One region of the Pantoea osteomyelitidis genome, then DNA from elsewhere that is predicted to be linked to it. Evidence: predicted binding sites of a transcription regulator. Region 1 holds the regulator's gene; the other holds the start of a gene.
What was found. Region 1 encodes PurR, which represses purine synthesis genes. Its sites were predicted from a motif close to CANGCAAACGTTTGCNTG; they were not measured.

Region 1 (5,407 bases):
CCTCACTTCGTGTTTGTTTATTGTAGCGACTTCACCCTTACACTGAAAACGACATTTTGCTCAGGGTGAAGACAAACAGCCATCTTTGTTAAGCGGATTTGCGGAAAATAATTTTTTGCTGGCGGAGCGCGGCCTCGTTCGATTAATAATTAGCAATAGTTTTGTTGAGTTAACCGTCTGAAATTGTTTATTTTCACTGCAATGTGCAGACGCTAACAGATTAATCGAAAAAGACCTTACCTTTTGCAAAAAATCTGGATTAGAATTGTTTCGGCTCTGATCGCGGATCAGATTATTCCAACTTTTTTCGCGCCAGATTTTCCTGTGGTGCACTGAACCTGTAACCGGACTATGCGTTTACTGATTACGCTTTTTGTACTGGCTATTGCGCAGCTGTTCTTTAATGTGGCCTCGGCTTCGCCGCAGGTACCTGTTAATGCCAGTTTGCACAAGGCGGAAAAAAAGAGTGCGCGCGACGATGAGCGGCGCAAACGTCGTCCCGTTAAAACCACGGCGAAAAAGTCTCGCCTCTCGCCCGTTGTGAAGTCGACACTAAAAAAGCCGAAAAAAACTCAAACCGCCACGCTGCACGCGGCAAACAAAAAAAGCGTGCCGACATCCCGTAAACGCTATGGCCACCAGCGTCAGGGCCAGGACCAGGTTATCACGGGCGATCTCACCACCATCAAAATGAGCAAAACCCACCGTCTGCGCTATCAAAAAGCGCGTGAAACGGCGATGAATAAGCTGATGGGCCAGTTGGGCAAACCTTATCAATGGGGCGGCACCTCACCCCATACCGGTTTCGACTGTAGCGGTCTGGTGTGGTACGCCTATAAGGATGTGGTAAAATTCAAGATCCCGCGCACCGCCAATGAAATGTATCATCTGCGCGATGCCGCGCCGGTAAAACGCGAGGCGCTGGAGAAAGGCGATCTGGTGTTTTTCCGTATAAACAATCGCGGCGCAGCCGACCATGTCGGCGTCTATCTCGGGAATGGCAAATTCATTCAGTCGCCGCGCACCGGTAAAGATATTCAAATCAGCGCGCTGGGCGAAGATTACTGGCAGCGACACTATGTCGGCGCCCGTCGGGTGATGACCCCCAAAACGATTCGCTGAAAAAGCCGGGCTTGCCCGGCTTTTTTACGCTCAGTGCATGATGGCGGTGAAGCTGAAAGCCACGATCATCAGCAATGCCGCCACGGTGGTGGTCAGCGCCAGTCTTAAATCAGTGTTCATTTGCTCTCCTTTACGCTTATAAAGTGTGTGGTTATTGTCATTTTCTCATAGCGCCCGGTAAAAATCTCGTTTTATCGATTCAGCCTTGCTAGAATTCGCCCTTTCGTTGCGCAACAGCAGCAACGCTATGCCGTCCGCTCTATTTAAAATGGCGTTTTTATCTGCCGGAACGTCACTTCACAGACGACAAACCAGACAAAAAAGGCGTGAAATACCTTTAGCGGACGCAAACGTTTAACATTATACTTATCAGTAGGTTGCGATAAGCCGGGAGTATCGTTTTCATGGCAACAATCAAGGATGTGGCAAAACGCGCGGGTGTTTCTACCACCACCGTTTCTCACGTCATCAATAAAACGCGTTTCGTTGCTGAAGAGACGCGCAACGCCGTTTGGACCGCGATTAAAGAGCTGCACTATTCGCCCAGCGCCGTGGCGCGTAGTTTGAAAGTGAACCACACCAAAACGCTGGGTCTGTTGGCTACCTCCAGTGAAGCGCCTTACTTTGCGGAAATTATCGAGGCGGTGGAGAATCACTGCTTCGATCGCGGCTATACCCTGATTCTGGGCAACGCCCACAACGACCTGCATAAGCAGCGCGCCTATCTGTCGATGATGGCGCAAAAGCGCGTCGACGGGCTGCTGGTAATGTGCTCAGAATATCCCGACGACCTGCTGAAAATGCTGGAAGAGAACCGCAACATTCCCATGGTGGTAATGGACTGGGGTGAATCGCGCGGTGACTTCACCGATACCGTGCTGGATAACGCTTTTCAGGGCGGCTACCTTGCCGGTCGTTATCTGATTGAGCGCGGTCACCGCGATATCGGCGCCATTCCCGGCCAGATGGAGCGCAACACCGGCGGTGGACGCCATGCCGGGTTCGTGAAGGCATTAAATGAAGCGGGTATTCAGCTGCGCCCTGAATGGACGGTACAGGGCGACTTCGAGCCGGAATCAGGCTATCAGGCGATGCAGCAAATTCTGAGCCAGAAACAGCGTCCGACCGCCATATTCTGCGGCGGCGACATTATGGCGATGGGGGCGATTTGCGCCGCCGATGAGCTGGGGCTGCGCGTACCGCAGGATATTTCGGTCATCGGCTACGACAACGTGCGCAACGCGCGTTACTTTACGCCCGCGCTGACCACTGTGCACCAGCCAAAAGCCCAGCTGGGTGAGAAGGCGCTGGAGATGCTGTTGGATCGCATTACCAGCAAGCGTGAAGAGCCTCAGACGATTGAAGTCAATCCGACCCTGATCGAACGCCGTTCGGTAGCGGATGGCCCCTTCCGGGATTACCGTCGCTAAGCGCCGCCTCAAATCTCGCTTAGCCACTCCTGATTCAATGTTTGCGCATCGCCCAGGTAGCTTAACAGCCAGCTGAGCGCGGGTGATGCGCGCTGTTCTGACCAGCTGACGCAGCAGGGACTCTCCGGAAAAGGCACGGGCAATGTCAGCTCGGTGATTTCTCCTGACCTGAGCAGCGGCCGTGCCAGATGCCCCGGCACCATCGCCACGCACAGACCGTCCAGCAAGCACGCCAGTCCGGTTTGCCAGTCCGGCACCACCAGCCGCCGCTGATTGTCCAGCGTCCAGGTATTGCGGCGCGGCAGCGCGCGCGATGTATCTTCCAGCACCAGCGAAGGCCAGGCGCGCAGCGCCTCATCCTCAATCTGCGCCAGTTGCGTCAGCGGATGGCCGCTTTTCACCACGCAGCGCCAGTTAAGCGCTCCCATATCGCGAAAGGCGAAACGTCCGCCAACCGGAATCGCCTGGGTGGCGCCAATCGCCACATCCACACGCCCGTCAGCCAGCGCATCCCAGACGCCGTTAAATACCTCATAGCTGATCAGCAGTTCAACATCGGGAAAGTGACGGTAAAAATCCTTCACCAGCTGGCGCGTGCGGGCGGGCTTGACTATGCAGTCTATCGCGATGCTGAGCTGACCGCGCCAGCCGTTAGCCAGCTGTTGACACTGCCGCCGCGTGGCGAGCATTTTTTTGATAACAGCGCGCCCTTCGCGCACAAAATGCTCGCCAGCCGGGGTCAGTACTACCTCCCTGTGTTGCCGCTCAAACAGCGGTACTGCCAACCAGCTCTCCAGCTGGCGCACCGTATAGCTCACGGCCGAAGGCACGCGGTGCAGTTCCTGCGCCGCTGCGCTGAAGCTGCCGGTACGCGCCACGGCATCCACCACCTCAAGACCATACTCAGACCACATAAGCTCTCTTCAAAAATTTTAACAGCAACCCGCAAATATTAACGTTTCACAAGCAGTAGCGCATCCTTTTACACTTTGCGGCGTTTAACCTTTACCGAGAATCACATGCTGACTTCAAAAGGATTTCTGCTCTATCTCGCCTTGCTGAGTATGCTCGGCTTTCTGGCAACCGATATGTATCTGCCCGCCTTCGGCGCAATGCAGCACGATTTCAACACCGTCCCCGGCACGATCAGCGCCAGCCTGAGCCTGTTCCTGGGCGGTTTCGCCTTTGCCCAGCTGATCTGGGGACCGCTTTCCGATCGCATTGGCCGTAAGCCGGTATTGCTGGCTGGCCTGCTGCTGTTTGCGCTGGGCTGTGGCGGTATGCTATGGGTCGCCGACGCCCGACTGATGTTGGCGCTGCGTTTTCTGCAGGCGGTGGGTGTTTGCGCGGCAGCGGTGAGCTGGCAGGCGCTGGTAGTTGATCGCTATCCGCAGGCGCATGCCAATAAAGTGTTTGCCACTATTATGCCGCTGGTTGCGCTTTCACCGGCGCTGGCGCCGCTGCTGGGCGCCTGGCTGCTCAATCATTTTTCATGGCGCGCCATCTTTATGGCTTTGCTGCTGCTGACGCTGGCATTGGTTGTCGCGACGCTGCGCCTGCCGGTAAAACGCGCTGAATCCGCCGTCACTGCCCCGCAGTCCGGTTTTTTAACCCTGCTCCGCTCCGCGGTCTACAGCGGCAACGTTCTGATTTATGCCGCCTGCTCTGCCAGCTTTTTCGCCTGGCTGACCGGTTCGCCCTTTATTCTGGCGGAGGCGGGGCTCTCACCGGGCGACATCGGCCTCAGCTATATTCCACAGACCATCGCTTTTCTGATTGGCGGATTCGGCTGTCGCGCGTTGCTGAGTCGCCTTACCGGCAGTCAGCTGCTGCCCTGGCTACTACTGATCTACAGCCTGAGCATTTTGTCGATCTTTGCCGTGGCGCTGAGCGGCCAGGGCGGGCTGGTGGCTTTGCTGTTGCCCTTCTGCGGCATGGCGCTGGCAAACGGCGCTATCTATCCGATCGTGGTCTCCAGCGCGCTGCTGCCTTTTCCGCAGGCAACAGGTAAGGCCGCAGCGCTGCAAAATATGTTACAGCTGGGTCTCTGCTTTCTGGCGAGCCTCGTCGTCTCGGCCGGATTAACGCAGCCTTTGCAGATCACCACTGTGGTTATGGCGACCACCATTCTGCTGGCGCTGGCCGGTTACTTCTGGCAGCGTCATGGCGGCGCACAATCTGATGTTGCCTCATTATCTTCCGCCTGCCAGGATAATCATCAGGCAAGGCAAAAAGCATCTAATTAGCAAACTAACAATAAATCGTTGAATATTGACGGGAGTGAGAATATACTCATTCCCGTCAATAAATATGCAATAAATCAATAACATAATTTTTTCGTTTTAGACGACTTTGTCGTGGGATGGCGTCTGCACGATATTCTCCCCTGTTGTGCCAGACCTTTTTATTCAAATTCAATCCTCTGTAAAACGTCGGATATCAAGCGCACGGATTTTCCGTGAGTTTTCTCACAACCCTGGAGAAATTGACTATTCTATTTCTCAGGTTCAGATCGATCGGACAGGTGATGGAGAAGCTATGAGTTCATCGTGTATAGAAGAAGTGAGCCTTGAAGAAAACCATTGGTATCGCATCGCCCATGAAATGCTGGAAAAGGCGGATATCGAAGTAAACGGCACACGTCCCTGGGATATTCAGGTCAAAAATCCCGATTTTTTTAAGCGTGTATTGCAGGAAGGCTCGCTCGGCCTCGGCGAAAGTTATATGGATGGCTGGTGGGAATGTGAAAGACTCGATATGTTTTTTTATCGGGTGCTGAAGCATAAGCTTGATGAGCAACTTCCCCACCATTTTAAAGATACGTTACGTATTGCCGCCGCACGTTTAACCAACCT
Region 2 (5,407 bases), on a different contig from region 1:
GGTATGCGCCAGCGCGCTGATCTGCCCGGCGCGGCGCAGAATTTCAATCTCTTCCGGCGCTTTGAACAGGCGCATCTCATGCACCCAGGGTCGCCAGTCGGTCAGGGTATCAGGCGCGCTCAGGTTCTGGCGAAAGCCGCGGCGCAGTTTTTCCAGCGCGCCAAAGACTAACTCATCTGCCTCGCGAAACAGCCCCTGCGCGTGATAAACCACATCCAGCCCATTCAGCAGTTGATAAAGCTGCTCGTTAATATCATCCCAGGGCAAGGCGCGATCGACGCCCAGCTTCGCCGGCGCCGCCTCCTGGCCCAGACGGCGGCCAAACCAGATTTCTGCCGTAAGATCGCGAACGCGATTGAACAGCACGCTGTGGTTATGGTTCTCATCACTCTTGATCAACACCAGCAGCGCCTGCGGCTCGTTAAAGCCGGTGAAGTACCAGAAATCGCTGTTCTGACGAAACGGATATTCGCTGTCGTTGCTGCGCGTCACTTCCGGGGCGGCAAAGAGAAGCGCCGCGCTGCCGGGAGCCATGCGCGCTAACAGCGCCTGACGACGTTGCTGGAAAGTCTCCAGAGTAATCATGTTCTGCACTCCCTGTTAAACGGGCACGCCGGTGCCCCTGAGATGATTCGCGTTATAGTGCCTTAGTGTAACGTGGGTTTACTCACTTCGGGTGCGGTCATCGGCGGATGATTGAAAGTGTCATGACACAGCAGCGCGGCAACACGCACATATTCGATCACCTCTTCCAGCGACTGCTCAAGCTCTTCCTGATCTTCATCTTCGTCATAGCCCAGTTGGCCGATAGTGCGCAGATCGTCGATCGCCTCGCCGGTCTCGCCGGTGACTTTGTCGAGCTTCGGCTGCGTGACGCCGAGGCCAAGCAGAAAATGGTTTACCCAGCCCGCCAGCGCATCGGCGCGATCGAATACTGTGATATCGTCATCGTCTGGCAACAGCAGCTGAAACAGATAGCCTTCGTCTTCAAGCGTGTTGGAAATGCCGTCATGCAGCGCCTGCAGAGGCTGCGCCAGGCTTTGCGAAAACGCCAGGCCTTCATTGGTGAGATCGTGTACCAGCTTCTTCCAACTGTGATCCTGATTGCCGCCACAGATGATGCCGCTGAGCAAGCCATGCATCTCTGCCGGCGTCATCCCCACGCCCTGTTGGGAAAGCACTGACGCCAGCGCGTTGTAGTTCGGGGTTGCGTTCTGTAAAGACATAAGCATTCATCATCGTTGGCAGAATAAGTTCATGTTATGCTACCACCAGGTGCCTCAAGGTTTCCAGAAAAGGGGTTGTAAGTTATTTCTCGGGTCTATATAGTGCGCACCTCCCAAACCTGCGACGGGTAAGGGTGATGCGGGCAAAGGATAAAGTCAGGAAGGTGGCATGTCTGCACAACCGGTAGATATTCAAATTTTTGGTCGTTCATTGAGAGTGAATTGTCCGCCTGAACAGCAAGATGCGCTGAATTCGGCAGCTGAGGATCTCAATCAACGGTTGCAAGATTTAAAAGTTCGCACTAGAGTCACAAATACAGAGCAGCTGGTGTTCATCGCCGCGTTAAACATCTGCCACGAGCTGGCGCAAGAGAAAGTGAAAACGCGCGATTACGCTGCTAATATGGAACAACGTATCCGTGTTTTGCAGCAGACCATCGAACAGGCTTTAGTTGAGCAGGGTCGCATAACTGAACGCCAGGGTGCAAAGTTTGAATAACACTTCATGGTTGCTGTGATAGAGTGACGGTGAAGTAAATTTTCTCTGAGGTGTTTGCCAGTGGGCCAGTCCCCTGAGCCGATATTTCAAAAAAACAGAGTGTGGCGCTCCGTTACCTGTGAGCATGCTCGGTCCGTCCGAGAAGCCTGATGGTTGCGACGGCACATTCACCTTGAACCAAGGGTTCAAGGGTTACAGCCTACGGCGGCATCTCGGAGATCTCCCCTTTCGTTTGTTGTTCCCTTTCTTCCCGTCTCGCATGATATAGTTGCTGCTCTGAGCAGGCTCTTCACGGGGACATCATGACTCATCCCTCTTTACTCGATCGCCAGGATATTCGTCAGCACGTGCGCCATCTGCGTCGTGGTCTCAGCGCTGAGCAGCAGGAACGGGCCGCCGATCTACTGGCCGAACATGCGATTAACTTTGCCCCGGTCAGCGCAGCCGAAAAGATTGCGTTGTTTCTGTCGGTGGACGGAGAGCTCAATACGCGACCGCTGATCGCCAAACTCTGGCAGCAGAAGAAGCAGGTTTTTCTGCCGGTGCTTCATCCCTTCTCGCCCGGTCATTTACTCTTTTTGCGCTATACGCCGGAAACCCCGTTAGCTCCGAATAAATTGCGTATCCCTGAACCGCCGCTGGATATCCGTCAGATGGCGACGCTGGATGAACTGGATGTGATGATGGTGCCGCTGGTAGCCTTTGATCGCGACGGACAGCGTCTCGGCATGGGCGGCGGTTTTTATGACCGCACGCTGCAACACTGGCAGCAGCACGGTTTTTTGCCGGTGGGGCTTGCTCACGATTGCCAGCTGGTAGAGAAGCTGCCAGTAGCGGAATGGGATGTGCCGTTGCCCGCCGTGCTGACGCCGTCAAAGCTGTGGCAGTGGTAAGAAAAAAGGAGACCTGAGGTCTCCTTTCTTTTTTCAGGTCAGAATATCAGTACAGCAAACGCGCGCGGATGGTACCCGGAATCGCCTTCATCAGCTGCAGCGCTTTGTCTGCCACATCCTGCTGCGCATCAATGTCGATTACCACGTAGCCCATGTAAGGGGACGTTTGCAGGAACTGTGCGGCGATGTTAATGCCCTGCTCGGCGAAAATCTGGTTGATGGCAGTCAGAATGCCCGGACGGTTCTCATGAATGTGCAGCAGACGACTGGCGCTGGCGGCGTGCATCGGCAGCGACACTTCCGGGAAGTTAACGGCGGAAAGGGTAGAGCCGTTATCGGAATATTTCGCCAGCTTGCCGGAGACTTCCAGCCCGATGTTTTCCTGCGCTTCCTGGGTGGAACCACCGATATGCGGCGTCAGGATCACGTTGTCAAACTCACACAGCGGAGAGTTGAAAGGCTCGCTGTTGGTCGCCGGCTCAACCGGGAACACGTCGATGGCGGCGCCCGCCAGATGTTTGTTTGCCAGCACGTCGCACAGCGCGGGGAGATCCACCACGGTACCGCGTGAAGCATTAATCAGCAGCGAACCCGGCTTCATCAGCGCCAGCTCTTCGGCACCAATCATCTCTTGCGTGGACGGCGTTTCCGGCACGTGCAGACTAACCACGTCGCTCATGTTCAGCAGGTCGGAAAGATGACGAACCTGAGTGGCGTTACCCAGCGGCAATTTGTTTTCAATATCGTAGAAGAAGACATGCATACCCAGGCTTTCCGCCAGCACGCCAAGCTGCATACCGATATGGCCATAGCCGATGATGCCCAGCTTTTTACCGCGCGCTTCAAACGAGCCTTGGGCATTTTTATTCCAGATGCCGCGATGGGCTTTGGCGTTTGCTTCCGGAATGCCGCGCAGCATCAGCAGCATTTCGCCGATTACCAGCTCGGCAACGGAACGGGTATTGGAGAACGGCGCGTTAAACACCGGAATACCGCGCTTCGCCGCAGCGTTCAGATCGACCTGGTTGGTGCCGATACAAAAACAGCCAACAGCAACCAGCTTCTCAGCGGCGGCAAACACCTCTTCGGTAAGATTGGTGCGGGAACGGATACCGATAAAGTGCGCATCACGGACCGACTCTTTTAACGCCTCCGTATCCAGCGCACCTTTATGGAATTCAATATTGGTGTAGCCTGCCGCGCGCAGGTTATCCAGCGCGCTCTGATGGACACCCTCCACCAGCAGGAACTTAATCTTGTCTTTTTCCAGTGATACCTTTGCCATTTCCCGACCCTATTCAGAATTCAATGAGAGCTGCCATAAGTCAGCCTTCTGTCAAAATATCAAAAAATACGCGCGCAGCAATACAAACGATTGCCTCTCTGCCAGCACGGGTCAGCTATCCCACAGCGCATTTCCCTACAAAATAGGGTGTTGCGTAACGCTAAAAGGACGAACCTGAGGAAGATATCAGATTTGTGACATAACTCACCGAATTTTACTGAGCAAAGAAAAGATGTTTTGCGTCAGGAAATAACTGGCGTCCGGGAACGCCAGACAGATCATTTTTCGATGGTTTTCACCCCGTCGGCGGTGCCAATCAACGCAATATCGGCGCCGCGCGTGGCGAAAAGCCCCACGGTGACTACGCCAGGCAGGGCATTAATGCTTTTTTCCAGCGCAATGGGATCGAGGATGCTGAGATTATGCACGTCGAGAATAATGTTGCCGTTGTCGGTTACCACATGCTGTCGATACTCCGGCAGGCCGCCGAGCTTGACCAGCTCCCGCGCTACATAGGCGCGCGCCATCGGTATTACCTCGACAGGTAGAGGAAATCGCCCCAGCACGTCCACTTCTTTCGTGGCATCGGCAATACAGATGAACTTATCCGCGACGGCCGCGATGATTTTTTCCCGCGTCAGCGCTGCGCCGCCGCCTTTGATCATCTGCATCTGAGGATTGATCTCATCAGCGCCATCCACATAAACCGCCAGCTGGTCGATCTCGTTGAGATCGAATACCGGAATGCCGAGGCTTTTCAGCTTCAGCGTCGAGGCTTCCGAGCTGGAAACCGCTCCCTCAATCTGATGTTTCATGGTGCCTAACGCATCGATAAAATGCGCGGCGGTAGAGCCGGTGCCAACGCCCACCACGGTGCCCGGCTGCACATATTTCAGTGCGGCCCAGCCAACGGCTTTTTTCAGTTCATCCTGGGTCATGGTATCTTTACAACCTGTGCTGCGACGGAATGCGCGTAGTATAAAGCAAGGCTTCGGCAAAAAGCGCGTGCGTTAAATGCGGATTCGCCGCTTTGGAAGCCAGCCCACAAAAACAAACGCAGCGCTGCACATCCCGTTACGCGCTACGCCAGGCTGAAATAAAGAACCGGCTTACCCACCCTGAAGGAGAGAAAAAAACAATGAAACGCCCGGATTATCGAACGCTTCAGGCGCTGGATGCTGTGATTCGCGAACGCGGTTTTGAACGTGCTGCGCAAAAGCTCTGTATCACCCAGTCTGCGGTGTCGCAGCGAATCAAGCAGCTGGAGAATCTGTTCGGCCAGCCGCTGCTGGTGCGCACCGTGCCGCCGCGTCCGACCGAGCAGGGACAAAAACTGCTGGCGTTGCTGCACCAGGTTGAGCTGCTGGAAGAAGAGTGGCTGGGCGATGAAGTTAGCGGGACGACGCCGCTGCTGCTGTCGCTGGCGGTCAACGCCGACAGTCTCGCGACCTGGCTGCTGCCCGCGCTGAAAGATGTGCTGGCCGATTCGCCGGTGCGTCTGAAC

Region 2: a site for PurR is predicted at 3,983-4,000, ahead of serA (phosphoglycerate dehydrogenase). Genes of this name have one in related genera too.

The regions. Positions count from the first base shown of each region.
Region 1 is NZ_JBGFSN010000004.1:925,533-930,939, reverse strand. It holds gene ABU178_RS09495 (C40 family peptidase) at 352-1,122, shown strand; gene cydH (cytochrome bd-I oxidase subunit CydH) at 1,153-1,242, opposite strand; gene purR (HTH-type transcriptional repressor PurR) at 1,527-2,552, shown strand; gene punR (DNA-binding transcriptional activator PunR) at 2,561-3,466, opposite strand; gene punC (purine nucleoside transporter PunC) at 3,572-4,798, shown strand; gene cfa (cyclopropane fatty acyl phospholipid synthase) at 5,091-5,407, shown strand, end outside.
Region 2 is NZ_JBGFSN010000005.1:336,951-342,357, reverse strand. It holds gene pepP (Xaa-Pro aminopeptidase) at 1-585, opposite strand, end outside; gene ABU178_RS15275 (YecA family protein) at 648-1,226, opposite strand; gene zapA (cell division protein ZapA) at 1,396-1,725, shown strand; RNA gene ssrS (6S RNA) at 1,765-1,948, shown strand; gene ABU178_RS15260 (5-formyltetrahydrofolate cyclo-ligase) at 2,028-2,618, shown strand; gene serA (phosphoglycerate dehydrogenase) at 2,665-3,903, opposite strand; gene rpiA (ribose-5-phosphate isomerase RpiA) at 4,182-4,841, opposite strand; gene ABU178_RS15245 (LysR family transcriptional regulator ArgP) at 5,042-5,407, shown strand, end outside.